One region of the Rouxiella sp. S1S-2 genome, then DNA from elsewhere that is predicted to be linked to it. Evidence: predicted binding sites of a transcription regulator. Region 1 holds the regulator's gene; each other region holds the start of a gene.
What was found. Region 1 encodes LexA, which represses DNA repair genes until DNA is damaged. Its sites were predicted from a motif close to TNCTGTATGTACATACAGNA; they were not measured.
Positions count from the first base shown of each region.

Region 2: sulA (SOS-induced cell division inhibitor SulA) is a predicted target of LexA. The motif match lies at 4,855-4,874, and genes of this name have one in related genera.
Region 3: GA565_RS13125 (arabinose ABC transporter substrate-binding protein) is a predicted target of LexA. The motif match lies at 6,123-6,142, and genes of this name have one in related genera.

Region 1 is NZ_WFKL01000001.1:5,062,201-5,072,523, forward strand. It holds gene dnaB (replicative DNA helicase) at 1-966, opposite strand, end outside; gene GA565_RS23175 (quinone oxidoreductase) at 1,172-2,161, shown strand; gene pspG (envelope stress response protein PspG) at 2,544-2,780, opposite strand; gene dusA (tRNA dihydrouridine(20/20a) synthase DusA) at 2,990-4,021, opposite strand; gene zur (zinc uptake transcriptional repressor Zur) at 4,335-4,844, shown strand; gene GA565_RS23195 (GFA family protein) at 4,875-5,294, shown strand; gene GA565_RS23200 (CsbD family protein) at 5,458-5,667, opposite strand; gene dinF (MATE family efflux transporter DinF) at 5,803-7,152, opposite strand; gene lexA (transcriptional repressor LexA) at 7,291-7,899, opposite strand; gene GA565_RS23215 (diacylglycerol kinase) at 8,006-8,374, opposite strand; gene plsB (glycerol-3-phosphate 1-O-acyltransferase PlsB) at 8,500-10,323, shown strand, end outside.
Region 2 is NZ_WFKL01000001.1:3,868,473-3,878,795, reverse strand. It holds gene fabA (bifunctional 3-hydroxydecanoyl-ACP dehydratase/trans-2-decenoyl-ACP isomerase) at 1-266, opposite strand, end outside; gene GA565_RS17805 (Lon protease family protein) at 335-2,098, opposite strand; gene matP (macrodomain Ter protein MatP) at 2,320-2,778, shown strand; gene ompA (porin OmpA) at 2,898-3,971, opposite strand; gene sulA (SOS-induced cell division inhibitor SulA) at 4,328-4,834, opposite strand; gene GA565_RS17785 (TfoX/Sxy family DNA transformation protein) at 5,053-5,673, shown strand; gene yccS (YccS family putative transporter) at 5,747-7,897, opposite strand; gene GA565_RS17775 (YccF domain-containing protein) at 7,930-8,391, opposite strand; gene helD (DNA helicase IV) at 8,555-10,323, shown strand, end outside.
Region 3 is NZ_WFKL01000001.1:2,805,243-2,815,565, reverse strand. It holds gene rsxC (electron transport complex subunit RsxC) at 1-797, opposite strand, end outside; gene rsxB (electron transport complex subunit RsxB) at 799-1,365, opposite strand; gene rsxA (electron transport complex subunit RsxA) at 1,365-1,946, opposite strand; gene GA565_RS13140 (DUF2569 domain-containing protein) at 1,959-2,399, opposite strand; gene araA (L-arabinose isomerase) at 2,684-4,189, opposite strand; gene GA565_RS13130 (ribulokinase) at 4,250-5,929, opposite strand; gene GA565_RS13125 (arabinose ABC transporter substrate-binding protein) at 6,346-7,335, shown strand; gene araG (L-arabinose ABC transporter ATP-binding protein AraG) at 7,438-9,027, shown strand; gene araH (L-arabinose ABC transporter permease AraH) at 9,070-10,074, shown strand; gene araC (arabinose operon transcriptional regulator AraC) at 10,217-10,323, shown strand, end outside.

The DNA.
Region 1 (10,323 bases):
GCGAACTTCAGTGGGCGTCAGACCTGAAGAGTCATCGATGTACATATTACGTTTTTCGAGCAGGATACCCATGGTGCTCGAAATACGCGCCCAGTCCTCGTCGTCCAGCTGGCCGGTACGAATTCGTGTCTGGTCAACGCGCGACAGAGAGGCGAGCATACGCATCATCAGCTGATCGCCGGGCATCTCGAGGCTGAAAATCAGCACCGGTTTTTCCTGCATCATGGCGGCGTTTTCGCACAGGTTCATGGCGAAAGTGGTTTTACCCATAGAAGGACGCGCGGCAACAATGATTAAGTCAGACTTCTGCAAACCGGCCGTTTTCTTGTCTAAATCGCTGTAACCGGTAGAAACACCGGTTACGCCGTCATGCGGACGCTGGAACAGCTCTTCAATGCGCGCCACGGTGCTTTCAAGAATGCGGTCAACGCTTTTCGGACCTTCATCTTTATTGGCGCGGCTTTCGGCAATCTGGAAAACGCGTGACTCTGCCAGGTCCAGCAGGTCTTCACTGCTGCGGCCCTGAGGATCATAACCGGCGTCGGCAATTTCATTGGCAACAGAGATCATTTCTCGCACCACCGCGCGCTCACGGACGATATCCGCATAGGCACCGATGTTGGCGGCACTGGGGGTGTTTTTTGATAATTCTGCAAGATAGGCAAAACCACCCACCGAATCCAAATCCCCTTTCTGCTCGAGAGATTCAGACAGCGTAATCAGATCGATAGGCTTGCTCATCTCCAGCAGGCGCTGCATCTCGGTAAAAATCAGACGATGCGGACGGCTGAAGAAGTCATTGCTTACCACGCGCTCGGCAACGTTATCCCAACGCTCGTTGTCCAGCATCAGTCCACCCAGCACGGACTGCTCGGCTTCTATCGAATGTGGCGGAAGCTTTAGCCCTTCCATCTGACGATCGCGGGGTTCGTTCGGTTTATTGGTTGGTTTGTTGTTTCCGGCCATGGGTGAATGCTTTCCTACTATAAATAACTGGCTTGGTAACGTCTGGCTGACGGTTAGAGCGAACGCTAATAACGCGTCAGTATACCCAATTATAATTCCTTGTGATGCCTCATTTCCAAACGGTCTTAACAGCAGCACTTGCCGACTAGGAAACCCCAATCAATTAGCGTAGGGTAAAAATCACACTTTATAACGAGGATAAAAGATGGCTAAGCGTATTCAATTTAGCGCCACGGGCGGTCCGGAAGTCTTGGAATATGTTGATTTTGAACCACAAGATCCGGCGGCGGGCGAAGTTCAGGTCGAGAACAAGGCGATAGGCATCAATTATATCGATACCTATGTGCGCAGCGGTCTTTATCCCACCGCCTCGCTGCCTTCAGGTTTGGGGACCGAGGCTGCGGGCGTCGTCACTAAAGTGGGGGCCGAGGTTAAGCACGTTAAGGTGGGAGACCGCGTGGTGTACGCCCAGTCGCCACTCGGCTCCTACAGTGAAATCCATAATGTTTCAGGGCAAAAGGTCTTTGTACTGCCTGATGCCATCAGTTTTGAACAGGCCGCCGCGGCCTTCCTTAAGGGTCTGACGGTGCAGTATTTATTCCGCCAAACTTATAAAGTGAAAGCCGGTGACGTCTTCTTGTTCCAGGCGGCGGCAGGCGGCGTAGGGCTGATCGCCTGCCAATGGGCCAAGGCGTTGGGTGCCAAACTGATTGGTACGGTCGGTTCCGATGAAAAAGCGGTGCTCGCTAAAGCAGCGGGAGCATGGGCAACGATCAATTATCAAACCGAAGACATCGCCGCGCGCGTTGCCGAACTGACTCAGGGTGAAAAAGTGTCGGTGGTTTATGACTCGGTGGGTAAAAGCACCTGGCTGGACTCGCTCAACAGCCTGAAACGTCAGGGCCTGCTGGTGAGCTTTGGCAACGCTTCGGGTCCGGTAACCGGCGTAGATCTCGGCATTTTGAATCAAAAGGGGTCGCTGTACGTCACGCGCCCTTCCCTCAATAACTACGTCACTAACTATGAAGAGTTGACGGCCGCCAGTGAGGAGCTTTTCTCGCTGATTGCCAGCGGCGCTATTAAGGTTGACGTAAAAGACGCGCAGAAATTCCCGCTTTCTCAGGCACGTAAGGCTCACAAAACGCTGGAAAGCCGCGCCACAACTGGCTCAAGCCTGCTGATCCCAGGTCAATAAACGGGGTTGGCTCAAAAGCAAAGAGGGCTCCGGTTAGGGAGCCCTCTTATGCTGTTCCGACGTCAATCATGTTGAGTTCAGAACGGTACTGCCTGTAGGTTACTGCAAGGTAAATCTGGCGGCGATGTTGCTTAAGCAACTATTTTAGAGCTCACCAGATTTGATGAAAGCTTGTCGTCTGTCACGATAAGTCCATCCTAGCAGCCACCAATGTTAAAAAATATGATTAATTGGTTGCGAAAGCACTTTATCACTCAACCTGTGATCGAGCCCACATAAGTAAAAGTTATGCCTGAGGTCTTACATTTTCCACATCCCAGATGCCGAATTTATCCCGCTGATAAGCTTGCCGTTTATATTTTAATCAGCAAATACATCATGCTTAACGAAAGCGTCTGCGGTTATAACGCGGTTTTTCAGGCTGCTTGAAGGCGCGATAAATCCATACGGCCACTACGGCCAGAATCAACCAAGGCAACATTTTTATAACAACTGCCAGGAGTCCACCCAACATCATTACGGCAAACGCCACCACTAACGCAGCGACCATCCCCAGCAATGAAATACCGGTCAGCAACAGCATAAAGAAAAAACCGAGTACGAATAAAATTTCCAACATGGCAATACTCCTCAGGAAAAACAGTGTCGACAGACATTACTGATAAGACGTTCTACCAAGAGAAGTATCAAGAAACGTGCCAGTGCGTAATATTATTTAAGTTGTTAAATATCAATAGATTATACTTCCCGTTGATGAAGCGGGAAAGGTTCAGTGGTCAGAAAAACCAACAATTGGTGAAATCGCTTAAGCCTGCAATCGAATTACGCTTAAGTCGTGGCCATTTGCGGACGGGTCACCATCGACAAGGCCTGCTCAACGACGTCGATTCCAGCCCCTGGTTTGTGCGCATTTTCACTCAAATGTCTGCGCCACTGGCGAGCTCCCGGAATACCCTGGAAAATGCCCAGAATGTGTCGCGTAATGTGGCCGAGGTAGGTGCCTTTTGAAAGTTCCGCTTCAATATAGGGATAGAGCGCGCGGATCACCTCAGGACCTGTCAGTGCCGATTTCTGGCTGCCAAACAGTTCGCGGTCAACCTCTAGCAGCATGGACGGATTTTGATAGGCTTCACGACCGATCATCACGCCATCCATATGTTGCAGATGCTGCTTCGCCTCATCCAGCGTTTTGATACCGCCATTAATTGCCATGGTCAGGTCTGGAAAATCCTGCTTGAGCTGATAAACGCGCGGATAGTCGAGCGGCGGGACTTCACGGTTTTCCTTTGGACTCAATCCGGAAAGCCAGGCCTTGCGCGCATGGATGATAAAAGTATCGCAGCCGCCGTGCTCAGAAACCTGCTGCACAAAGTCGCAAAGAAACGCGTAGCTATCGAGTTCATCAATACCGATGCGGGTTTTTACCGTTACGGGGATAGACACCACGTCGCGCATTGCCTTGATGCAGTCGGCGACCAAAGAAGCCTGCGCCATGAGGCAGGCACCAAACATGCCGTTTTGCACGCGATCGGAAGGACAACCCACATTGAGGTTGATTTCATCATAGCCGCGTTCCTCGGCCAACTTGGCGCAGATGGCTAAATCTTGGGGATTGCTGCCGCCGAGCTGCAGAGCAACAGGATGCTCTTGCTCGCCAAACGCCAGATAATCGCCCTTACCGTGAATAATAGCGCCGGTGGTGACCATTTCGGTATACAGCAGCGCTTCGCCGCTCATCGTGCGATGAAAGTGGCGGCAGTGGCGATCGGTCCAGTCCAGCATAGGTGCAATAGAAAAACGCTGCGCACTGTATTTTTGCGCCGTGACGGCGGTATCACCGCGATTCAGTAAGGTGTTCATTTCTGTATTTTCGTGCATTTTTATCTATTTAGGCTAATTGATGCTTTCTCAGTACACCATGCTGCACACAATAACAGGGTGCACTCGGATACAGGAATTAGCGGAAGTATTGCTCACTATACCATAGTTGCGAGGGGGCGTGCTGACGCGCCAATGCTGTGGCGGAGGCAGAAAAACTTCACCGACATGATCTCATACTGTTAACAGCACGATTGGCTGGTACGGGTTCAGAACTAAGTAACTGCGGGTCAGGTCTCGGCGAATAGACAGAAGCATGATAAAATCAGCACTCTTTTTATGCAGAGACGTCGCGATGAACCCAACCACTACGGAAAATATTCTCACTCAGGCTGAGCATCTTTGTCAGCAACGTAGCGTACGGCTTACCCCGCAGCGGCTCGAAGTATTGCGCTTAATGACGCAACAACCGGGGGCCATCAGCGCCTATGATCTGCTGGACCTGTTGCGTAAAACGGAGCCGCAGGCCAAGCCCCCAACGGTTTATCGCGCTCTCGATTTCCTTTTGGAACAAGGCTTTATTCATCGGGTTGAGTCGGCAAACAGCTATGTTGTCTGCCACCACTTTGAGGAACCAAGCCACACGTCTGCCTTGTTTATCTGCGATCGCTGCGGTTTTGTTACCGAAAAAACTACCGACGGCATCGAAGAACGTCTAAGCAAGCTGGCTAAAGACTCGGGTTTTGTGCTGCGTCACTCCGTGGTTGAAGCTCACGGACTGTGCTCCGATTGCTCAGTCATTGAATCCTGTGAAAGCCACGACCACTGCGAACATGACCACAGCATTGCAGTTAAAAAGCGATAAAAATGCGTGTAATTAAGTCGAGGAAAAGTGATGCGAGATATCTTCAAGGCCAGTTGTCACTGTGGCGCTGTAAAGTTTAACGTCAAACTTACCGACGGGTTTAACACCATCAGACGCTGCGATTGCTCGCTTTGCCGCATGCGCGGAGCTGTTGCGGTGTCGGCAGACCTGAAAGATATTAGTTTCACTCAAGGGCAGGAAAAACTGACCGAGTACAGCTTCAATACCAAAACGGCCAAACACTACTTTTGCTCAATTTGCGGCATTTACACCCACCATCAACGTCGGTCCAATCCTACGCAATACGGCATTAACGTAGCCTGCCTCGAAGGCGTTTCACCGTTTGATTTCGCTGAAGTACCCGTATTGAACGGCAGAAGTCATCCCGCCGATTCCAAAGGCGGTTCACTGATTGCGGGATACCTGAGATTTACTCAATCAGATGAATGAGTCATCAACAAGACGAGAAAATTTTTAGATGCGTTGAATTGGTTTGGGCGGGTTTATACTTTAAGTCAATGGGTTGGGTACGTCCTTGTACCCTGCATCCTGAAAAGCGTCTTGGGTAGGAGCAGCTTAATGCTCAGGATGCAGATTCGGGGAGAATCACCTTCTACCAGTGGTATTTATGGTCTGATTCCCAGGACTTAACTTCCTTTTCAGCCTCTTCTTTCTGATATCCATATCTTTCCTGAATCTTGCCGACAAGCTGATCGCGCTTACCTTCAACGACGGTCAGGTCATCATCGGTCAACTTACCCCATTTTTCTTTCACTTTGCCTTTGAACTGCTTCCAGTTACCGTCTGCTTGGTCCTTATTCATCATCAACTCTCCTGTATAGCTTAGGTTTGACTGCATTTGATAAATGCTTATCAACAGTTCTAATTGTAGTCGAGGATTTCAATAATTCAGGTTAAAGCAGTAATAAAGCGTATAACTAGGATTAATCTAAAGAATTTAAAACCAACTGTCATAACGCCAATGGCGACGCCAAATCCATCCTAAGGCCAGCCCCCTTAGGGATAAAAATACCGCCACCGCCAACCACAGCGCGTGATTACCCAAAACGGGCAACGCCAGCAGCGACAGAGCATAGCCGAGCGCGGCGATCGCCATACTGTTGCGCATTTCACGTCCGCGAGTAGCACCGATAAACATGCCGTCGAGTAAATAACACCACACGCCGACCAGAGGTAAAATGATTTGCCAATTTAAATAGCGGTCTGCCTGCGCCCGAAGCTCGGGTAAAGAGGTCAGTAAGTTAACAATCTGTTCACCGGCCAGTGCATAAACGACGGCAAAGATTAGCGCCACGAGTCCTGCCTGACGGCAAGCGGCATGCCAAACATGCAAAAGCCGGCTTTTATCTTTGGCACCAAATGCCTCACCCGAATGAGCCTCTACCGCATAGGCGAAGCCGTCTAAAGCAAAGGCGGTGAAGGTCAGCAGATTCATTAATACGGCATTTACCGCAACAATCTCACTGCCTAAGCGCGCACCGATGATGGTCAAAGAAGCAAAACACAGTTGAAGCAGCAGCGAGCGCAGCATGATGTCACGATTAAGCGTAATCAGCTGGCGCAGATTTCCCCGCCAAGACTGTTTTAAGAGGCTAAAATTGATCCCCCGCCTTCTCATTACAATTGAAACCAACCATAGTCCAAGTGCCAAGGTGGCATATTCTGAACAGGCGGTCGCCACGGCGGCGCCTTTAACATTCCACCCAAGCCCCATCACCAGCCACAGGTCGAGCACGACGTTAAGCAGATTTCCAGCGATCAGCATAATCACCGGCGCTCTGACGTATTGAATGCCCAATAACCACCCTAATATCACCAGATTTGCCAGTGAAGCCGGTGCGCTGTACCAGCGAATAGAAAGGAAAATCTCGGCCTGATTCAAGACGGCATGACTGCCGCCGACAATGCTTAGGGCCAATGAGATTAACGGCTGGCGGAACAGAAAAATCAGCACACCGGCAATCAAGGCCAACATAAACGGCTGGACGAAAGCCCGCGCCAACAGGACGTTATCTTTTGCTCCCAATGCCTGCGCTGTCAGTCCCGTCGTGCTCATGCGCAAAAACAGCAGCAACATAAACAGGAAGCTGGTGACCATTGAGCCCACCGCAACGCCGCCAAGATAATCAGGGCTATCGAGATGGCCTATGACGGCGGTGTCTACCAGACCCAATAAAGGCACGGTAATGTTTGAGAAGATCATCGGCAGCGCGAGAAGCCACAGGGCCTTATCGGCTGGGCTGAAGAAGGTTTTTTTGAGTGTAGGCAAGCTGAAAAGCGATCGCATAATGGCTAAAAACCCAGGCTGAGATAACGATTCGGGACAAAAACAATATCGCCCCAGTTAAGGGGCGATGGACAAACGACTGGCGTTTGCTGGCAGGGAACATGTGCCGAACGAACGGCAAGATTCTGACTGCGGGTGTTAGATCCAGTCACCATTGCGAATAACACCGACCGCAAGGCCTTCAATGCTGAAGCTCTGCTGACGCAGGTCGACCACAATCGGTTCAAACTCACTGTTTTCGGGAAGCAGCTGTACAGTATTACCCTGTCGCTTAAGACGCTTGACCGTGACTTCGTCATCGATGCGCGCAACAACTACCTGACCGTTGCGAACGTCCTGCGTTTTATGAACCGCCAGGAGATCACCGTCGAGGATGCCAATATCGCGCATCGACATACCGCTTACGCGCAGCAGGAAGTCGGCGTTGGGTTTGAACATGGCAGGATCAACCTGATAATGCGCTTCAATGTGCTGGGTCGCCAATAACGGCTCACCGGCGGCTACGCGGCCAATCAGCGGCAGGCCTTCTTCTTCTTCCATCAGCAGGCGAATACCGCGAGAAGCGCCGGATATAATCTCGATTACGCCCTTGCGCGCCAGCGCCTTAAGATGCTCTTCTGCCGCGTTAGGTGAACGGAACCCCAGACGTGTGGCAATCTCGGCACGAGTTGGCGGCATACCGGTGGTCGAGATATGATCGCGAATAAGGTCATAGACCTCTTGTTGTCTGGTCGTTAGTGCTTTCATTCCGCCCCCTGGTTGTTTATACAGTCCAGCTGTGAGTATATACAGGTAATGGGTGAATTAAAACCTAAGAGTGAACAAAAACAGACATTAAGAATATTTAAAACATTCAGAGCCAGCGCGGCACCAGGATAGTTGCCCAAGTGAAAATGGCAAAAACAATGGTAATGAGAACGGCGGCCGACCCCATGTCTTTGGCGCGGCCAGAAAGCGTGTGAAATTCCGGTCCTATGCGGTCGATGGCGGCTTCTACTGCACTGTTTAATAATTCAGCAACCAAGACTAAAATCAGTGAACCAATCATTAAAATACGCTCGATGCTGCTCACATCCAGGTAAAATGACAGTAAGATGGCAGGCACCACGACAATGGCTTCCTGACGAAATGCAGCTTCGTTTTTCCAGGCCGCGGTTAATCCCTTTAAGGAGTAACCTGCGGCCTTGTAGATTCGGGTCAATCCCGTAACTTGATTTGACATTATTTTGCGTCTTAAAGTGATTTTGGGGCATTTTAGCCTGAATCCGTTGTCCTATCACCACAGATCTCATACCGGGTTTCTGGTATCCTTGCGGCGAATTGCTAACAAGAGGCTTTACGTTTTTTATGTCAGGATGGCGTAGACTTTATTATACCCTATTGAATTTACCGCTAAAATTGCTGGTAAGAAGCAAGGTCATCCCTACAGATCCGGTGACGGAGTTGCGTTTAGATCCAACTCGCCCAATTCTGTATGTTTTGCCTTATAACTCTAAGGCCGATCTCCTTACTCTGCGGGTTCAATGCCTGGCGCAGAACTTGCCCGATCCTCTTATTCCGCTAGAAATAGACGGCGTACACCTGCCAAGCCACGTTTTTATTGGTGAAGGACCGCGCGTATTTTCCTATTATCAGCCTAAACAAGAGTCGGTAAAACTTTTCCACGACTATCTCGACCTGCATCGCAATAACCCTAATCTGGATATTCAAATGCTGCCGGTCTCGGTTATGTTTGGTCGTGCGCCGGGCCGCGAAGGTCAGGACACGCCGCATCTTCGCGTGTTGAACGGCGTACAAAAATTCTTTGCCGTGCTCTGGCTCGGTCGCGACAGTTTTGTGCGTTTTTCGAACACGGTATCGCTGCGCGATATGGCCACTCAGCATGGCACGGATAAAATCATTGCCCATAAGCTTGCTCGGGTTGCACGTATGCACTTCTCGCGCCAGCGTTTGGCCGCCGTAGGGCCGCGACTGCCGGTTCGTCAGGACCTGTTTAACAAGCTTTTAGCCTCTAAGGCCATTGAGAAAGCAGTTGAAGATGAAGCGCGTACCAAAAAGATTTCGCACGACAAGGCGCAGCAAAACGCGATCGCCCTGATGGAAGAGATTGCTGCCGACTTCAATTATGAAGCCGTGCGCCTGTCTGACCGCGTCTTGAGCTGGACCTGGAACCGTCTCTATAAAGGTATCAACGTTAATAACGCCGAGCGCGTGCGCCAGCTTGCCCAAGACGGTCAGGAAATCGTTTATGTGCCCTGCCACCGCAGTCACATGGACTACCTTCTGCTCTCTTACGTGCTTTATCACCAAGGGCTGGTTCCTCCGCACATTGCGGCGGGTATCAACCTGAACTTCTGGCCGGCCGGACCTATCTTCCGCCGTCTGGGTGCGTTCTTTATTCGTCGTACCTTCAAAGGGAATAAACTTTACGCCACGGTTTTCCGTGAGTACTTGGGTGAACTGTTTAGCCGCGGCTATTCCGTCGAGTACTTCGTTGAAGGGGGTCGCTCACGCACCGGTCGTCTGCTCGAACCTAAAACCGGCACCTTGGCGATGACCATTCAGGCTATGCTGCGCGGCGGTTCGCGTCCTATTACGCTGGTACCGATTTATATTGGCTACGAACACGTGATGGAAGTCGGCACCTATGCGAAAGAACTGCGCGGAGCCACCAAAGAGAAAGAAAGCTTTATACAGATGATCAACGGCTTGCGTAAGTTGCGCAACCTAGGTCAGGGCTATGTCAACTTTGGCGAGCCGCTGCATTTGACGCCTTATCTTAACCAGAACGTTCCCCAGTGGCGCGACGCGATAGACCCTATCGAAGCACATCGCCCAAGCTGGCTTACACCGACGGTGCAGGATATTGCCGACAAAATAATGGTTCGAATCAACAATTCGGCGGCTGCCAATGCCATGAACCTGTGCTGTACGGCGCTGCTGGCGTCCCGTCAGCGCTCATTGACCCGCGAGCAGCTGATTGAACAGCTTGACTGCTATCTGCAGCTTTTGCGTAATGTGCCTTACACCGCTGACTCGACCGTGCCGGAACTTACCGCAGATCGGCTGCTTGATCACGCACTGAACATGAACAAGTTCCAGGTTGAGAAGGACAATATTGGCGATATCATCATTCTGCCGCGCGAGCAGGCGGTGCTGATGACCTACTAT
Region 2 (10,323 bases), 1.2 Mb from region 1:
TGCCACATTGCATCAAGTCCCAAACAGCCTGGCATCACCGGATCGCCGATGAAATGACAACCGAAGAACCACAAATCTGGATTAATATCTAATTCGGCTTCGACGTAGCCTTTATTATGGCTACCGCCATCTTCGGACATTTTGACGATGCGATCCATCATCAGCATATTGCCCGACGGCAATGGTGGTCCACCTGCTCCGAAAAGTTCACTACGGCCAGAGGCTTCGAGGTCTTCTTTCGTATAGGAATCGCGTTTTTCTACCATGTTCTCTGTAAGCCTTATTTTATTGAAGCACGCATCTTAGCGAACACCTGTAAGCTGAACAAGTCCGATCAGCTACGAGTTAGCAAATTTAACCATCGAAGAGGCCACGGGAAGCGAGGACGCTCCGGCGCAATAACCAGTGCGATTCTCTCTTGAATGAGACTCAGCAAGTTAGGGCTTTCATCGTTTTCTTCGACAGTGGTATAAAGCAGGCCGGTAAGTATGGGCAACGCATCGGCAGCGCTGTCAACGGCCCACAGGTGGAACTGGCCTTCGCGCACCGCATCAATCACCTGCTGATGCAGACAAAGGTTGCGCACGTTGGCGGTAGGGATAATCACACCCTGTTTACCGGTTAAACCGCGGCGTTGGCAAACTTCAAAAAACCCTTCGATTTTTTCATTTGCGCCGCCAATTGGCTGTACGTTACCGAATTGATCGACCGAACCGGTCACCGCAATTTGCTGATTAATAGGCTGCATAGCTAGGGCACTTATTAGCGCGCACAGTTCGGCCAGTGACGCGCTATCGCCATCGACTTCGCCGTAAGATTGCTCGAAAACAATCGACGCGGAGAAGGGCAGGGGCTGATCCAGCTCTAGTTCGGCAATCAGGAAGGCCTGCATAATCATCATGCCCTTAGCATGTAGATTGCCGCCCAGCTCTGCTTTGCGCTCAACGTCGGTGAATTCACCATCGCCAGTGTGAACCACGCAACTGATGCGCGACGGTTCGCCAAAGGCGCGCGGATGTCCAGGATACTCCAGTACGGACAAACCGTTTATTTGGCCAATGACTTCGCCATCGGTCTCGATAAATATTTGACCTAGCTCAATTTCGTCCTGCATACGTTCCTGCAGGTAGCTTTCGCGCCAGGCACGGGTAGAAATCGCCGCATCAAAGGCTTTTGCCGTCAACTCTGGCTCGTCGTTGTACAACTCAGCTTCGGTTAACTGCGCGGAGAGCCAAGATGGGCACAGTGGCAGACAGCCCTGATCGCTGCTAAATCGGACCGCAGCTCTCAGCAACTCAGGCCAGGCATCGACCGACAGGCGCGGTATTTCAAGCTCATCGGCCAGCGTATTGACATAAGCACACCATTTTTGCATGTCCTCAGCTTCTGACAGCGGCAAATCAGCCTCAAACTCGCCGTAAAAAGCCGATTCGAGCAGCTCAGGCTCCATGTCGTTAAGTTCGCCGAGCGAAACGCGGTCACCCACTAGAATCAGTTTAACGTCGAGCGGCATTGCTGGAATGCTTACCGGCAATGGGCGCGCCTCATCGGGAGAAACCCAATGGTAACTTTCCTGCGTGAGCATCTGCTTAAGACGCAGCCACAGTAGCGGCTGAGCCAACAATGAACGCACTGACAAAATCAGCACGCCACCATTAACCTGATGAATCAAGCCGGGTTGCAGCTCAATCTGGTCCTTATAGAGACGAACACAGCCAAAAAGCTGCTCTGGCTCAATCCACTCCTGATACAGACAGCTTGCCGAAGCACTGAACGGCGCGTTGGGGTCCTGGGCAGGCTGCACGTGAATTTTTCTTCCATCAATCTGGTATTCACTGCCCACCAGTTCTTCGGCTTCAGGTAACAGTTCGGTGACCACATCGGCAATGCGCGAAAGGTAGTCACGACTTTCCTGAGCCTTGACCGTCATAAAGCGCGTACGCGAATTAGGGTGGCAAAACAGAGAAAGCCCATTCTCCAGACGCGGCTGGGTCACAGAAAAATCGACCGGGGCCAACTGATCCGCAGTAGCAAAGATTGTCTGGTATGGCGTAGAATCCGGCAGTAAGAGCTGCCAATCAAGTCGGTTATTGGTCAATGTGTTAGCTGTAGTCTTTTAAAGGGAAAGCGCGATTATACAAGAATAAGCCCTGCTGCATAGAACCAGAGTCGCGCTAAGCGCGTTCAGTTGTGACATTATGCAGTTTGTGGGTGAAAAATAACCACTTTGATTCCCGCGATGTAGTGACATATTTCGGGTTAAAAGTGACATAAAGCTGCTATGCTTACCTTCGTTACATGGTCACAGAAGAGCTTGCGATGAAATATCAGCAACTGGAAAACCTTGAGAGCGGTTGGAAATGGAAGTATCTGGTAAAAAAACACCGGGAAGGCGAAAGGATCACTCGCCACGTTGAGAACAGTGCGGCAGAAGATGCGGTGGAGCAGCTGCTTAAACTTGAAAACGAGCCGGTTAAAGTTCTTGAGTGGATAGATGCCCACATGAGCAAGGCTTTAGACAATCGTTTGAAGCAGACTATTCGAGCACGACGTAAACGGCACTTTAACTCTGAGCATCAGCACACCCGTAAAAAGTCTATCGATCTCGAATTTTTAGTATGGCAGCGATTGGCTGCGTTAGCTCAGCGCCGAGGGGTAACCCTGTCTGATACTATCGTCCAACTGTTGGAAGATGCTGAACGTAAAGAGAAGTACGCGACTCAGATGTCCTCGCTAAAACAGGATCTGCAGCAGATCCTCGACAATAAAGAAAGCTAAGTCAGGCCTCGGCCTGATCCTTCCCGTTATTACTGCCTGTTTCTGTTTTTAGCCCATAAAAAAAACCCCGCAATGCGGGGTTTTTTGAAGCGAGGTCTATCAAAAGATAGCGCCGTTACTTATGCCTGTGGCTGAGTAACAACGTCTTTGATGCCTTTAACTTCGATTTCTACACGACGGTTTGGAGCAAAACCAGCGATCTGTGCTTTAGTAGCACGACCTGATTTGTAACCCAGGTTGCCGGTAATTTGGTCAGCTTCGCCTTTACCTTGTGCAGAGATCTTGTTAGAAGGGATACCTTTAGATACCAGGTAATCCACTACTGATTGAGCGCGTTGCTCAGACAGTTTCTGGTTAGATGCTTCTGAACCTACTGGGTCGGTATAACCCAGAACGACTACTGAACCGTCTTTCGGATCCAGTGAGCTCAGTTGGGTATACAGCTGATCCAGAGCCTGACGGCCTTCTGGTTTCAGAGTAGATTTACCGAAGGTGAACAGAACGTCAGATTTCAGAGTGAACTTGTGAGTCTGTACAACTGGAGCTGGAGCTGGTGCTGGTGCAACAACTGGAGCCACTGCATCATCTTGACCGAAGCGGTAAGAAACACCCACGGACAGAGTTGCGTTATCAGGACGTGCACCAACGGTAGCAGCATCACCAATGTTGTTAACCCACTGGTAGTCCAGACGGGTTGCCCAGTTTTTGGTTACAGCGTATTCGAAACCAACGGCTGCCAGTGGAGAAACACCGGTGTCGTTGTCGCTTACGCGGTTGCCGTTGCCAAAGTTACCTTTAGCGTCTGCACGCCAAACCATACCACCCAGACGAGTGTAGATATCCAGATCGTCAGTCAGTGGGTAGCTCAGTTTAGCAGCCAGCTGAACGCCTTGTGCTTTAAATGCGCCGTTGTTTACGCTGCCTTTGTAAGCCATACGGCCAAGCCAGTCATATCCCAGTTCGAAGCCCAGGTATGGGTTCGCTTGGTAACCCAAGAACGCACCAGCACCCAATTGGCTTTCGTGAGTTGGGCCGTTGCCAATGCCGTTGTAGGCGTTAGCGAAACCAGTATCATGATACTGGGACCAGCCCAATTTGCCACCGGTGTACCAGGTGTTATCTTTCGGTGCGGCTTGCGCTACTGTAGCGAAACCTGCCAGTGCCACTGCTAATGCGATAGCTGTCTTTTTCATTTTTGCGCCTCGTTATCATCCAAATAGGCAATTTAGCTTTAAGCCTTGAGCCCTTGGTTAAATTCCTTCGTCCAAGTTATTGCTTCACTTAGGTACTTGCCACTTTTCGTTGGCATTATAAGAGCAACCTTGGCGAACTAAAGTCTACAACGTGGCGAGAAACTTACAAGCTTGAAGTGATAACGCTCAGGAAAAAAAGGGAAAAATGTACACATTTCTTAACATCATAGACAAAATGTTGACGAAACTATGTGTTTTTTAACCGCGGAAACACCCTATTTTACTGGTCTCAACGGCGTTTTCAGCACAAAAAACTAAAAAAGACGATATTTTTGTAAGATTACTCCTAATTTGAATTAATGGTATACAGAAGAGTGAATTTTTACTGCTGGGGGTTGTCCGCCTGTAGAAAATCGCTCCTCAAGAGGCTTCATAATGAAACCGTATGAGCCACCAATTTCTGCGGCGACCTGTAATCTTTTGCGATCCGAGTCACTTAATTCTGGTAACCAGCCCAACACAACGCTGTAATTTCCCGTCAATAAAGCGCGTTCCATAGCATCGACAGAGGCAATACCTTGCAACTGATTAACCTGAACGATTTTATCTACCGGCAAACCTGATTGGGCTAACCAGCGGCGGCTCAATTTCTGCGTTGGCGTCAGCCAAAGCAGCCAGCGGGACTGCGCGCCGAGATGATGTAATAAAGGTAAAAGTAACTGAGTCAGCGCAGGTTGATTTTCACTATAGACGAACTCACTGAGTAAGCCACTGTTTGCCGATGAATTCTGGCAAACCGGAGTTGGGCGGGACGTTAAGTGAGGCTGACTAAATTGAGCATGATGACGATGATGAGTTCGCATAGTGTGTTCCACCAGTGAGTTACTGTATGAATGTACAGTACTGCTACTGTGGTGAGAGATCAACCTAAATTTTCCAAGATGTCTCGCAATTTTCAAAGTTAATCGTCAAGAAAGCGAGTTTAGATTTGGCGGTATGTCTGGCTTTGCGTATTTTGCCCTAAGCGGTTCACGTAACCATATGAATTACTCAACCTGGCCTAAGAGATAAGGAAATCAGTATGTTAAATGAAACTAAAAAAAGGATAGTTCAAGCCGTAGCGCTTTTTACGCCGCTGGGTTTTATCCACTCTCGTACGCAGTTTGGTGGCTTCAGCCTCTCGTCGGGCAATGCAATGTTTGCCCTAGTTTCGGAAGGTGAACTTTATCTGCGTGCTACGTTGGATAACGAAGCCATGATGAAACAGCTTAATATGCCGCAGTTTATTTATCGCAAACGAGGCGTGGAAATATTGCTGCGATATTTTCAGGTTAACGATGCGCTTTGGCTTCAACCCGAACGGCTTATTGCAATGGCAGACGAATCAATCCGTGGCATGCAGAGTGAGAAAAAAGCGCATAGCAGCAGTCCTAAAAGATTGAAAGATTTGCCCAACATCAACTTATCGATGGAGCGACTCCTTTGGCAGGTCGGCGTAAAAAATTCAGCAGAGCTGCGCGTGCAGGGTGCAATCAGAACATATGTAAAACTCAGTTCGGCCAAAAAGGGAACCGGATTGAACATGCTGTTTGCACTTGAGGGGGCAATTTTGGGATACCACAAGTCGGTATTGCCTGACCAATCGCGTCATAAACTGGTTCATTGGTTTAGCATTTTTGAGCAAGAGGGAAGAGTTCTATAGGGAGGAAAGTGCCGACGGGGTCATTTACCCGCCGGCTATGTTTGCCGAGATTGTTATCTAAAAATGAAAAGGACTATGCCGGTTTTTCTCCCGAAGCAATTTTATTATTCAGATTGGTCATTTCAGGCAGATGTTCCATTAACAGTCTAATTTGCTGCAGCACCAACTGTTCTTTACTGTCGGATGCCGTGGTTTTGGCAGACATTTTCTCCGACAACTGTTTGAGAAGTTGCTGTACGTGCGTAGCATCGTCACGCTCATGGTGCAGCGCGGCGTCCACATAACAGGTTGCGTCATCAAGCAGGCTCAGCGTTTCACTGTCTTGCAGCTTTTCACGATGTGCGCCTAGCGCAGAAATATAGCTGAGCATCGTATGGTTAAGACACAGCAAACGAAACGCCGCATCTAACGTTTCACTGTCGTTGTCTTTTTCCGACGTCATATTTGACACCACGGATGCCAGCTCTGCGTCACAGTTGTGCGCATCCCTTCTGGCCAGTCGATATTCCAGACCGTTGTCCTTGCCTTGATGATATTGAACCAAAATGGCATCAAGATAGCGGCAGTTTGCATTAAAGGTTTTACTGACCACTGTCGGCAACTGACGAAAACGCCAGTCGGGCCAGATAAAACTCACCGCAAACCAGGCTATAAAACAGCCCAACAGCGTATCGAGAATGCGTGGGATTGCTACCTCAAAGCCTTGCCCCATTAAATTAAACAGTAGCAGAGCCAGCAGGGTGATGAACATGGTGGCCTGCGCGTACTGTACGCTGCGGAAGCTGAAAAAAAGCATTCCACTGATAACAATCAGGATCATCTGTCCCTCAAGCGAGGGAATGAAATACAGAATCGGTATACCCAGCGCAACGCCGGCGAGTGTACCTACTACGCGTAAAGCCAGCCGCCGCCGCGTGGCGCTGTAATTGGGTTGGCAGACAAACAGGCTGGTCAGCAAGATCCAGTAGCCGTGGCTGAGGCCACTGAACTGGATAAATAGGTAGCCAATTAACAGCACTATCGACATGCGAACCGCATGGCGGAACAGTGCTGATTTTGGGGTAAGATGCCGCGAAATTCGCAGCCAGATATCCTGAAAACCGCTAATTTTATCATCGGCGAAGGTTTTCTGACTTGCCGGTTCACTGTCCGAAAATGCCTGCTCCGACTCGATGTTGGCAAGCTGCCCATCAATCGCTCGCAGGTTTTTAATTAAATGTCTGAGAGCCTTTATCAATCCACTGCTTGGGTCGAGGCTGGACTGGCGGTCAAGCGCCTCGCCTAAACGGACAAAGGCGCGTTCGAACAGCGGGTTGTGTTGGTATTTTTGCCTATACAGTATGCACTGAGAAAGTTGCTGACAGGCATTGGACTGCATACTCATCAGCCTTTGCAGGCGGAATAAAATATCGGTGTGATGAAACACGGCACTGAGTTTTTCATACTGCACATGTATCGAACTGGCGCGTTCGTGGATGTCCTGCGCCACGAAATAATATTGCAATGTACGGCGCGTCCCTTTTTGACCACGATCGCCTTTCAATCGGCTCTGCAGGGCCGTCTTGGTTTCGTTCAGCGTGCTCACCAACTGGCCATTAGCCATGGCTAACGCAACCAGTTGCTGACTATTACTGCCTTCCTGATCGGGGTCAAACATGGTGGATTTTGCATCTAAATACACGGCCAAACGCTGATAACAGCGAGAAATATGGTCCTGCAGCGGGCGAATAGGTAAAACCACGTGGCCAATGAGCGTCAGGAAATAATACCAAACCGTACCCACCAGCAGCAGCACAGACTGTTCATACCACACCGGGTAAACATTATTGATCCCTAGCATGGTATAGATGGCTATCAGCAGTGCGCCAAAGGCAATGGTGGCGTAGCGCTGACCCAGCGCGCCTAGCAAAATAAATCCGCAGGTGGAGAGCGTCAACCCAGCGGCGAAAAGCCAGGGGTAAGGGAAAAGCAGTACCACTGAAACCGACGCAACAAAAAATGAAACCAGCGTAATGAGCAGGTTACGTAAGCGACCGGCAAGTCTGTCGTCCAAATCGCTTAAGCCCGCAGCGACTACCCCTAGCGTAAGCGGGATAGTCAGTTTGGGTTGGGAAAGCAGCCAGGGTGCGGCAACGGTGCCCGCGAGGGCGATAAATATTCGAATGCTGTACAGCAGATTACTGCTGTAGGCATAGCGTCTCAAACCGGCTGCGATAGAAAGCACGGAAAACTCCAGCAAGAAAGTAAATTATAGGTTCAGCGGATACGTCCGTTATTTCTTAAACGCGCGGCGCCTGCTTCTCTGGCCTGTTTGGCAAGCTCAACGGAAACGACGCGTCTTCCTACCGGCCACAGTGCGATGGCGGCAATTTTAAAATTGGCGATGCCCACAGGAATACCAATGATGCTGATACACTGCGCTATGCCGATGGTGATGTGTGAAAGACACAGCCACCAGCCAAAGAAAATCAGCCAAAAAATATTCAGCAAGGTGCCGCCGCCAGAGAGCAACGCATTCTTTTTTTCCGGATATAATTCATCTACGTGTATCGCTTCATTCCCAAAGGGTAAAAATGAAAGGCGAGTAATTTCCCAGCACGAACGCGTCAGAGGCAGGGTGAAAATCAGCACGATGCTGACCAGCGTGGCAAACAACCAGGCGAGGGTAGTGAAGAAACCACCCAACACGAAATTAAGAATGTTCAGTACAGTACGCATAAAAAGTCCCGTCTTTGATTTAAGCTTTCCAACGCCATTGCGTTACGTTTAATTCTACTCTTATGTATTCTACCCCGTTTTTGGGACTGGAGCGCCACTGCCAATCACAGGTAAACTACTTTCGGGTATCGCTCATAAAATTAAAAAATCATGGCGCATTAACATGGAACTGAAATCGACATCATTTGGCAAGCATCTGGCACAGCATCCCTACAATCGGGTGCGGCTTCTGAACGCGGGGGTCGAAGTCAGCGGCGATAAACACCAGTATCTTATTCCTTTTAATCAACTTATTCACATTCGCTGCAAGCGAGGCATTGTCTGGGGGGAACTCGAGTTTGAGCTTGCGGAGCAAAAAGTTGTGCGCCTGCACGGCACAGAATGGCAGGAAACTCAGCAGTTCTATCACTATTTAATGAAGGCGTGGCAAGCCTGGAGTCTTGAAATGAGTGAGGTCAGCGCTGGCGTTTTGCAGCAGCAGATTGAGAGCCTCACACGAATCGAGCAACAGGATGCCTGGTTTAAACGCTCTCGTTTAGCTGACGTGCAGAAACAGATAAAGAGTGCTTTTGAGGCGATCCCGGTACCGGTTGAGCGCCTTGGCGAGTTTGAAAACTGTCGTGATAATTACGAAATCTGCCTGCGTTGGCTGAAACAGGGCGCGCAGAGCGTTGAGCAGCGCAACCTTGACTGGACAGAGCGGGTTATCGACCAGCATCGTGATTTCTTTGACAGCGTAGAGACGACACCGCTCAATGAAAGCCAGTGTCGCGCGGTAGTGAATGGTGAAGATTCTGTCTTGGTGCTGGCCGGGGCTGGCAGTGGAAAAACGTCGGTCCTGGTGGCGCGTGCCGGTTGGCTACTGCTTCGTCAGGAGGCGTTACCGGAACAAATCCTGCTGTTGGCCTTTGGGCGTCAGGCCGCTGACGAAATGAATACCCGCATCAAAGAGCGACTGCAGGTTGACGGCATAAAAGCCAAAACCTTCCACGCCTTGGCACTGCAGATTATCCAGGAAGGCAGCAAGAAAGTTCCAAAAATCAGCAAGCTTGAGACAGACAGTAAGGCGCGCCGTGCTCTGTTGGTGAAAACCTGGCAACAGCAGTGCGCCGAGAAAAAGGCGCAGGCGAGCGGCTGGCGTCAGTGGCTTAACGACGAGCTCGAATGGGATGTGCCGGAGGGCGATTATTGGAAAAACAAGGCATTAGCCGAAAGGCTAGGCAGTCGTCTAGAGCGCTGGCTTGGGCTGATGCGCACTCACGGCGGCAGTCAGGCCCTAATGATTGAACAAGCTTCTGAAGAGGTGCGTGATCTGTTTTCCAAACGCGTGCGTCTAATGGCACCTTTATTAAAAGCGTGGAAAGCCAAGCTTAAAGAAGAGGATGCTGTTGATTTTTCAGGGCTTATTCATCAGGCAATCAATATTTTGGATAAAGGGCGCTTTATCAGTCCGTGGAAACACATTCTGGTTGACGAATTTCAGGATATTTCTCCCCAGCGTGCCATGTTGCTTGCCGCTCTGCGTAAACAGAACAGCCAAACCAACCTGTTTGCCGTGGGGGATGACTGGCAGGCAATCTACCGCTTTAGCGGCGCCGAGCTTGGATTAACCACCGCTTTTGCCGAGAATTTTGGCGAAGGCGCACAGTGTGCATTAGACACGACTTATCGTTTTAACGACAGAATCGGCGAAATAGCCAACAGGTTCGTGCTGCAAAATCCTCATCAGTTGAACAAGCCGCTTAACAGTCTGACCAAGGGTAATAAAAAAAGCGTAGTCATTTTACCCGATGACCAGCTCGAGAAATTGCTCGATAAACTAAGTGGTTTTGCCGAAGATGATGACCAAATCCTGATTTTAGCCCGTTATCACCATCTGCGACCCGACGTCATGCAAAAGGCAGCAACGCGCTGGCCAAAATTGAACCTCGA
Region 3 (10,323 bases), 2.3 Mb from region 1:
TTGGGCACTTCCTTGCCAGTGAGAATACGGGTGAGCTGTTTCGCTCCGCCGGAAGGGTATTTGGTTGGCACCACGCGCAGCTCAATGTTCACACCTGGGTGATTTTCATTTTTAATAGCGGCTTTTAAGGCGGCAATGGCTTCGGGCTTGTTGTCCTCGATACCGATTAATACCTGCTCAGGATGCAGCATGTGGCACATGATGCGCGTACCGAGCAAAATTTCATCGGCGTGCTCCTGCATCAATCGGTCGTCGGCGGTGATATAAGGTTCACACTCGGCGGCGTTCAGGATAAGAATCTTGGTATGGCCAAGGCTACCTTGAATTTTGCTGGCGGTTGGGAAACCCGCGCCGCCCAAACCGGCAATACCGGCTTGATGAATCAGCTGATTAATTGCAGCGGCGTCGAGCTGAGTATAATCCTCAACAAACTGCCGTTCACACCAGCGGTCTTCACCGTCGGCGTCGATAATGACACACAGCTCTTTCAAACCCGAAGGGTGGGCGGTGATATGCGGCTCAATGGCGCTAATCGTGCCAGAGGTTGGCGCATGAACCGGCACCGTGCGGCCCCGACCGGTGGTCAGCGGCTGGCCTTTTGAAACCCGATCGCCAGATTTAACGCACAGCTCGCCTTCGGGTCCAAGATGCTGTTGTAAAGGAATGATAAAGCGCTCAGGCAGAGGCATCCGGCGCAGGGGCACCAGGCTAGACTGAGTTTTCATCTCCGGCGGATGTATGCCTCCGTCAAAGTCCCAGATTTTCTCTTTCTTGAGCGTAGCAAACAGATTGAACATGTTACTCCGCATGAATAATTTGCACCGGAATGGTGTTCATGTCCCATTTCCAGTTCGCGGTGGTGGTTTTAATCGGCAGCATTTCAATGCAGTCGGTTGGGCAGGGGGCAACGCAAAGGTCACAGCCGGTGCACAAGTCGGTGACGACGGTGTGAACCGCGCGCGTCGCACCAACAATAGCGTCTACCGGACAGGCCTGGATGCACTTGGTGCAGCCGATGCAGTTGCTTTCATCAATGTAAGCAATTCTGCGAACCGGTACCGCCTCGACGGCGTCACCGTCCAACGGCTGTGGATCAACGTTAAGCAACGTCGCAAGTTTCAGCATAACCGGCTCGCCGCCGGGCACGCATTTATTGATTTTGTCACCGTTGGCTACTGCCTCGGCGTAAGGCTTGCAGCCTGGATAACCGCACTGAGCACACTGGCTTTGCGGCAGAATATCGTCTATCTGATCGACTACCGGATTTCCCTCCACCGCAAAACGGCGCGAGGCATATCCCAGCAGCAAACCAAACACCAGCGCCATCGCGCTGAGTGAACCAATAGCAACCCAAAGCTCAAACATTAGAATTTCACCAGCCCGGTAAAGCCCATAAAGGCCAAAGACATCAGACCTGCGGTGACTAATGCAATTGATGAACCACGAAATGGCGCTGGGACGTCGGCAACGACCAGGCGTTCGCGAATGGCGGCAAACAGCACCATTACCAGCGAGAAGCCAATCGAGGCCGCGAAGCCATAGAGAGCAGACTGCATGAAGTTCAGCTGTTGGTTTATGTTGAGCAATGCAACGCCTAATACGGCGCAGTTGGTCGTGATAAGCGGTAAAAATATGCCTAAAAGACGATAAAGCGACGGACTGGTTTTACGCACCACCATTTCGGTGAATTGAACGACAACGGCAATCACCAAAATGAACGCCATGGTCCGCAAATAAACCAGACCTAAAGGCATCAGAATAAAGGTGTTTACAATCCACGAGCAAATATTGGACAGCGTAATAACGAAGGTCGTGGCGAGTCCCATGCCGATGGCCGATTCGAGCTTTTTGGACACACCCATAAACGGGCACAGGCCAAGAAACTTAACCAGAACAAAGTTGTTTACCAGCACAGTGCCGATAAACAGTAAAAGGTATGATGTCATGATAGTGCCTAACTATTGTGTAAAAGTTTCTTTAACCCGACGGGAGCGCTTGAAATAGGGCACCAGCAGTGCCGCTGCCAGCAGAGGCAACAACAAATTGCGCACGGCAAGGTCGTCACTAATGGGCGAAAAAGCAAAAGCTTTTAGGGCCAGTAGCACGGTAAACAGCAGCCAAATAATATAAGTTTTTGGTAATGACTTTACCCGCCGGCAAAATTGCCACAGCGCGGTGAGGGTAAATACGCCCATCACCAGCGTAGTGACGACAGAGAAATACCACTGCATGGTAAATGCCTGAGAGTTGGTGATTAAATACTCGCGCGATTCAGGCTTAAATATGGCCATTGAATAAAGCAGCAGCATTAACACCACACTCATCAAATTGACGATCAGGTACGCCATTGGGGCCAATAGCCAGCCGCCGATACGCTGATAGCCAGAATTTTGAGACATAGTTAACCCTATTTCATTGATATTTTCGACCGTCAAATCTGGTGCAGCCTGTGTTAGCGGTGCGTTAGACGACGGATTTAGACATTCAAGGCGCAATAGCTTAACGCGGGAATGGATTCGTCGCTATCGTGATCATGTGATTGCTGTGCAACAGCGTAAAAAATATCACTTTTTGCCTTAGAAATAGGGAGGTTGGATATGAATTATTCAACGTCGGGGGTTGTTGAGGAGGCGGTGGGCCTTCCCCCACTGAAATGAGCGAAGGAAGGCGCTAAACGAAAGAATTAATGACTGCAAAGCTTGTAATAAACCTCGTTCCACCGCAGTTCATTTTTGAAATCCGGCAGCGTGGTTCGATTGTCGATAACCAGTAGCTCGATATTGTGCAGCTCGGCGTAAAGACGCAGGTAATCGATGTCCAGCGCCTGCGAGAACACCGTATGGTGCGCACCGCCGCCGAGGATCCACGCTTCGGCTGCGGTTGCCAGAGAGGGCTGGGCTTTCCAGATTGCCCGCGCCACTGGCAGTTTTGGCAGCGGTTTGGGCTGCTCGATGGTATCCACCAGATTGACCAGCAGGCGGAAGCGGTCGCCCATGTCGATAACGCTGGCGTTCACCGCCGGACCCGCGGGGGTCGAGAATATCAGTCTTGCCGGATCAGCCTTCCCGCCAATGCCGAGATACTGCGCGTCCAGAATCGGTTTTTCGCCGGTAGCAATGCTTGGGCAGACTTCGAGCATATGTGAGCCGACCACCAAATCATTGTCCGTCTGGAAGTTATAGGTGTAGTCCTCCATAAACGAAGTGCCGCCCTTCAGGCCGCTGGCCATGACTTTCATAATGCGCAGCAGCGCCGCCGTTTTCCAGTCGCCTTCGCCGCCAAAGCCGTAACCTTTTTGCATCAGGCGCTGAACTGCCAGTCCGGGTAGCTGCTTCATGCCGTACAGGTTTTCAAAGTTGGTGGTGAAGGCCTTAAAGTTACCTTGCTCAAGAAAACGGGTCATGCCCAGCTCGATACGCGCGGCGTCAATCAAGTTCTCGCGCTTCTCGCCGTGAAGTTTCACCGCATCGGTTAGTTGATAGCTTGACTCATATTCCTCAATTAACGTATCGACGTCACCACGGCTCACTTCTTCAATGACGCTAACCAAATCACCCACGCCGTAGGCGCTGACGGTGTAACCAAATTTAATCTGCGCGGCCACTTTGTCACCCTCGGTGACCGCCACTTCACGCATGTTATCGCCAAATCGCGCCAGCTTGAGCTGTTGGCTCTCATTTTTCGCTGCCGCCACTCGCATCCATTGCGCAATGCGGCGATGGCTCTCTTTGTCTTCCCAATGGCCGGTAATAACCGAATGCTGCTGGCGCATGCGTGCACCGATAAAGCCAAACTCACGACCGCCGTGGGCCGTTTGATTGAGGTTCATAAAGTCCATATCCATCGAGTCCCACGGGATCTCGGCGTTAAACTGGGTATGAAATTGCATCAAAGGTTTATGCAAAATGCTCAGTCCGGCAATCCACATTTTGGCAGGAGAGAAGGTGTGCAGCCACGTTATTATCCCGATACAGTTATTGCTGTAGTTGGCTTCACGGCAGACGGTGGTGATTTCGTCTGGCGTGGTGGCCAGCGGTTTTAGTACCAGTTTAATCGGCAGACCGGCTGAAGCGTTCAGTCCGTTAACTACCTTTTCGGCATTGTCTTTCACCTGGCGCAGCGTTTCTGCGCCATACAAATTTTGACTGCCGATCACGAACCAAACTTCGAGTTGTTTAAAAACGTCCATTTTTTGCTCCTGCACGATTAGCGATAAGGTTATGCCGCTGGCCTGTCGCCAGCGGGTAAATCAAGACGGCGTCGCGGTGTTAAAAAGCGGTTCAGAGGCCTGACACCATTGCTGATAGCGCTCATAAAGCTTTTGAAACTGCGCGGCGCGCTGCGGGTCCGGCAGTAGCGTTTTTTCTATTGCGCAAGCCATTGACTGCTGCGCTAAAGGAATTGAGGCAAACTCACCGGCTGCGGTAGCAGCAAAAATAGCGGCACCCAAAGCACAGCACTGATCGGAGGCCACAATTTGCAGGGGTCGGTTCATCACGTCGGCGCAAACCTGCATGATAACCGGTGACTTACGGGCAATGCCGCCCAGTGTCAGCACGTTTTCTACCGGAATATCCTGCTGCTCGAAACACTCCATAATGGCGCGGGCCCCAAAGGCGGTGGCAGCAATAAAGCCACCAAAGAGTTCCGGTGCCTGGGTGCCGAGATTGATATCGGTTATCACGCCCTTCAGTCGCTGATTGGCAAAAGGCGTGCGGCGACCGTTAAACCAGTCAAGCACCAGCGGCAAATTATCGAGTGTTGGATTAGCGGCCCATGCAGCGGTGAGGTCGGAAAGCAGAGTCTTTTTCATCTCGCCGATTTGCGGTTTCAGCTCAGGATGACGGCTGGCTAACTGCACCAGCGGCCAGCCCAGAATCTGGCCGAACCACGCATACATATCGCCAAACGCCGACTGTCCTGCCTCCATGCCAACCATTTCCGGTACTACGCTGCCGTCGACTTGTCCGCAGATCCCGGCAATAGCTCGGTCACCGACCCGCTGTTTGTCAGCAATTAAAATGTCGCAGGTTGAGGTGCCGATCACTTTAACTAGTGTATAGGGCTGAGCACCGGCGCCGACCGCGCCCATATGGCAGTCAAAGGCACCGCCGGAAATCACTACCGAGGTTGAAAGTCCGAGGCGCCGTGCCCACTCGGCACTGAGTTGACCCACGGGCTTCTCGGCGGTTTGCGTATCACTAAACAGCGGGTAAGGTAGATTCTCGACCAGACAGTCGTCGAGCGCGGCAAAAAAATCTCGCGGCGGGAAGCCTCCCCAGGAAGGATGCCAGAGCATTTTATGCCCCGTGCTGCAGCGGCCGCGCACAATGCTCGCCGGTGCCGTGGTATTGGAGAGCAGGGCGGGAACCCAATCGCAAAGTTCTACCCATGAGGCGGCGGCTTCACGTACTGCGCTGTCCTCGCGTGAAACGTGCAAAATTTTGGCCCAGAACCACTCCGACGAATACACGCCGCCGATGTAGCGGGTGTAGTCAGGGAATTCGCCGCTGCGACACAGGCGGTTTATCTCTTCGGCCTCGTTAATTGCAGTATGGTCTTTCCACAGCACAAACATGGCGTTGGGGTTGTCGGCAAATTCCGGTTTCAGTGCCAGCACCTGCCCGTGTTCGTCAATCGGCGCAGGCGTTGATCCCGTGGAGTCAACACCGATGCCAATGATGCGTGCGCTGGCGTCTGGTCCCAGGCGCTGAAGCAGATTCTTAATCGCGCTTTCCATCGCCTCTATATAGTCAAGCGGATGATGTCGGAACTGGTTTTTTCCGGCGTGGCAGTACAATCCTTCTTGCCAGCGCGGGTAGTAGACCACGTCGGTATCCATCTCTTTGCCACTGTGGCAGTCCACTGCCAGTACGCGCACCGAATCGCTGCCAAAATCCAGACCAAGAGCAATTGCACCTTGCGCCATGGTTATCCCCTTAAAATTTATTTGCTTAACGTCTCTGGTTTGAGCCAGTTAAAACCTGTCTGGCTTTTGCTGTTGATAACCATAAAAGCAGCGGCAGGAATGCAGTGAGGAGACATTAGCTGGAAGTATGTACTTTTCTGCTCCCTAAATCGGTTATGTGAGGCCGGTCATAAAGTTACTATTTGGTTAAAATCGCTGAATATATGCACAGAATGGCTGTAATTTTTAATTGTGATAGCGCTCTACATATTAAGAAATTATTCCAGCTAAAACTTACCTCGACTTGACTCCACTCAATCACCGATACCCGTATATCAAGGTTTATTAGTCGGTTTTTTAAGAAACACCCTACTGATAACGTTTTCACGCCAGCACCCACTTGTGCCGGTAACAACAATAAAAGGTCGGAGAGCATCATGCATAAATTCACTAAGGCGTTGGCGGCAATTGGGTTGGCTGCTTTTATGTCACATTCAGCTATGGCGGATACTGAGAAGCTAGGCTTTTTGGTCAAGCAACCGGAAGAGCCGTGGTTCCAGACTGAATGGCGATTTGCAGACAAAGCAGGAAAAGATCTCGGCTTCCAGGTGATTAAAATTGCCGTCCCCGACGGTGAGAAAACGCTGAATGCGATAGACAGTCTGGCGGCCAACGGTGCTAAAGGCTTTGTTATCTGCACGCCCGACCCGCGGCTTGGCCCAGCAATTATGGCCAAGGCCAAAAGCTATGGTCTGAAGGTGATTGCCGTTGATGACCAGTTTGTTAATGCCAAGGGTAAACCCATGGATGACGTGCCATTGGTGATGATGGCCGCCAGCAAAATTGGCGAACGTCAAGGGCAAGAGCTTTATAAAGAGATGCAGAAACGTGGTTGGAACGTGGCTGATACCGGGGTAATGGCGATCACTGCCGATGAGCTCGACACCGCACGTCGTCGTACGACGGGGTCAATGGACGCGCTGAAGGCCGCCGGTTTCCCTGTGGCACAAATCTACAAGGTGCCGACTAAATCCAACGATATTCCTGGCGCGCTTGACGCCGGAAACTCACTGCTGGTGCAGCATCCCAATGTTAAAAACTGGCTAATTCTGGGCATGAATGACAACACCGTTCTTGGCGGCGTGCGTGCCACCGAGGGACAAGGTTTCAAAGCGGCTAACGTGATTGGCATCGGCATCAACGGTGTTGACGCGGTTAACGAACTGTCGAAAAAAGAGCAGACCGGTTTCTACGGCTCACTGCTGCCAAGCCCGGACGTACATGGCTATAAAAGTATTCAGATGCTTAATGACTGGGTAACCAAGGGCGTAGAGCCACCGAAATTTACCGAAGTGACCGACGTGGTGCTGATCACCCGCGACAACTTTAAGGTCGAGCTGGATAAAAAAGGTCTGGGCGGTAAATAACGGCACTGAGTTGCCACGCTAAGTCACAGAGTAAGCGATGGGTTTTGTCCAGTGGAAAGACCCATTGCGTTAACGCACGTTTATGTTCAAAAGGTTGCCGCTATGTCTTCAATCTCTCCCACATCGTCGTCTCTGCCGATCCCTTCTCTGGAAGCGTTTGATCTTCGCCAACCCTATTTAACCTTTCAGGGGATCGGTAAAACATTTCCCGGCGTCAAGGCGCTGGAGGGCATTAGTTTTGACTGCTATGCCGGTCAAATTCACGCGCTTATGGGCGAAAATGGCGCGGGAAAATCGACGCTGCTTAAAATTCTCAGCGGGAACTACAGCCCAAGTCAGGGACAAATTCTGCTCAAAGGTCAGCCGGTGACCTTTAATCACACCACCGATGCGCTAGACGCGGGCGTGGCAATTATTTATCAGGAGCTGCACCTGGTGCCTGAAATGACGGTGGCGGAAAATATCTATCTCGGTCAGTTGCCAAGCCGTCGTGGTTGGGTTAATCGCAAGCTGCTGCGCTATGAGGCAAAGCTGCAGCTTGAACATCTGGGGCTGGATATTGACCCCGATACGCCGCTGAAATATCTCTCTATCGGCCAGTGGCAGATGGTCGAAATTGCTAAAGCGCTGGCGCGTAACGCCAAAGTTATCGCCTTTGATGAACCGACCAGTTCGCTGTCAGCGCGCGAAATCGAGCAACTGTTTCGGGTTATCCGCGAGCTGCGGGCCGAAGGGCGGGTGATTATTTATGTTTCACACCGTATGGAGGAGATTTTTGCACTCAGCGACGCCATCACCGTGTTTAAAGATGGGCGCTATGTGCGCACCTTCAACGATATGCAGAAGGTCAATCACGACAGCCTTGTGCAGGCAATGGTGGGGCGTAACCTAGGGGATGTTTATGGCTATCAGCCACGCCCGCTGGGTGATGTGCGTTTACAGCTTGATGAGGTGAAGGCCCCAGGCGTGAAATCCACTATCAGCCTGACAGTGCGTCAGGGCGAGATTGTCGGCCTATTTGGGCTGGTGGGCGCCGGGCGCAGTGAACTGATGAAAGGGGTGTTTGGCGGTACCAAAATTACCGGCGGGCAGCTTTTTCTTGACGGCAAGCCGCTGAAAATTACTACGCCCATCGAAGCGATTCGCCACGGGATCATGCTGTGCCCTGAAGACCGCAAGGCCGACGGAATTATTCCTGTGCACTCAGTGCGCGACAATATCAATATCAGTGCGCGTCGTAAAAGCCTGAAGGCCGGGTGTTTAATCAACAACCGCTGGGAGCAGACTAATGCGGATAAACAAATTAAAGGATTAAACATCAAAACGCCGGGGCCAGAGCAGTTGATCATGAATCTTTCAGGTGGCAATCAGCAAAAGGCCATTCTTGGTCGCTGGCTGTCGGAGGAGATGAAAGTCATTCTGCTGGATGAGCCAACGCGAGGTATCGATGTGGGCGCCAAGCATGAAATTTATAACGTGATTTATGCATTGGCCAGGCAGGGGATCGCCGTGCTATTTGCTTCCAGCGACCTGCCGGAAGTGCTGGGGCTGGCCGACAGAATTATTGTGATGCGTGAAGGCTCAATTTCCGGAGAGCTGACCCACGAAGAGGCAACAGAAGAGAAAGCGCTGGGGTTGGCGATGCTGCGTACCCCCGAATTGAACCCAGAAACCACCCCGGATGCCGCCTGAGTGCGCGCCAGTGCGGATTTAAGCAAAAGCAGGAGTTAAATGATGTCCAGTATGACAACGAATACAACCAAACCTGAGCAGCCGAACGCCGCTTCGCGCGGGGGCCGAAGCCTGATGCGCATCTGGGACAGCTACGGCATGCTGGTGGTGTTTGCCGCGCTGTTCATTGCCTGCAGCATCTTCGTGCCTAACTTTAGTTCATTTATCAACATGAAAGGGCTGGGACTGGCGATATCAATGTCCGGCATGGTGGCCTGCGGCATGTTGTTTTGCCTGGCGTCGGGAGATTTCGACCTGTCCGTAGCCTCGGTGATTGCCTGTGCGGGCGTGACCACGGCGGTGGTGATAAATATAACCGAAAGCCTATGGATTGGCGTTGGCGCGGGTCTGCTGCTGGGTATGCTTTCTGGTTTGGTTAACGGCTTTGTTATTGCACGCCTGAAAATTAATGCGTTGATTACCACGCTGGCCACCATGCAAATTGTGCGTGGACTGGCATATATCATCTCCGACGGTAAGGCGGTGGGCATTGAAGACGAACGTTTCTTTGCGCTCGGCTACGCCAACTGGTTTGGGCTTCCTGCGCCCATCTGGATAACCGTGGGCTGCCTGATTGCCTTTGGCCTGCTGCTTAACAAAACTACATTTGGCCGCAACACGTTGGCTATTGGCGGTAACGAGGAGGCGGCGCGTCTGGCCGGGGTGCCGGTCGTGCGCACTAAAATCATTATCTTTGTGCTGTCGGGACTGGTGTCGGCAGCGGCCGGGATTATCTTGGCTTCACGCATGACCAGCGGCCAGCCTATGACCTCGCTGGGTTATGAGTTGATCGTCATCTCCGCCTGTGTGCTGGGTGGTGTCTCTCTCAAGGGAGGGATCGGTAAAATTTCTTACGTGGTCGCCGGCGTGCTGATCTTGGGAACGGTGGAAAATGCCATGAATCTGCTGAACATTTCGCCGTTTTCCCAGTACGTGGTGCGCGGTCTGATCCTGCTGGCTGCGGTGATTTTCGACCGCTATAAACAGAAGGCCAAACGTGCTGTGTAAACGATTCCAGTTTTTAAATGGGCCTTTCGAAGGTTAAATGCCAAGAAAAGTGTATTTCCTTCACAATTCTTTAACGCAATCGGGCAGTAATTCTATTGCCCGATAGAATGGGTAGACCAGCGTGATGATTTAAGGAGGCCCGATGTATCACCGCATGATTGAAGATCAGCAGTCGAATCCGTTACTTCCCGGTTACAGCTTTAATGCATATCTGGTCGCAGGAATGACGCCTATTCAGGCCGAGGGCCC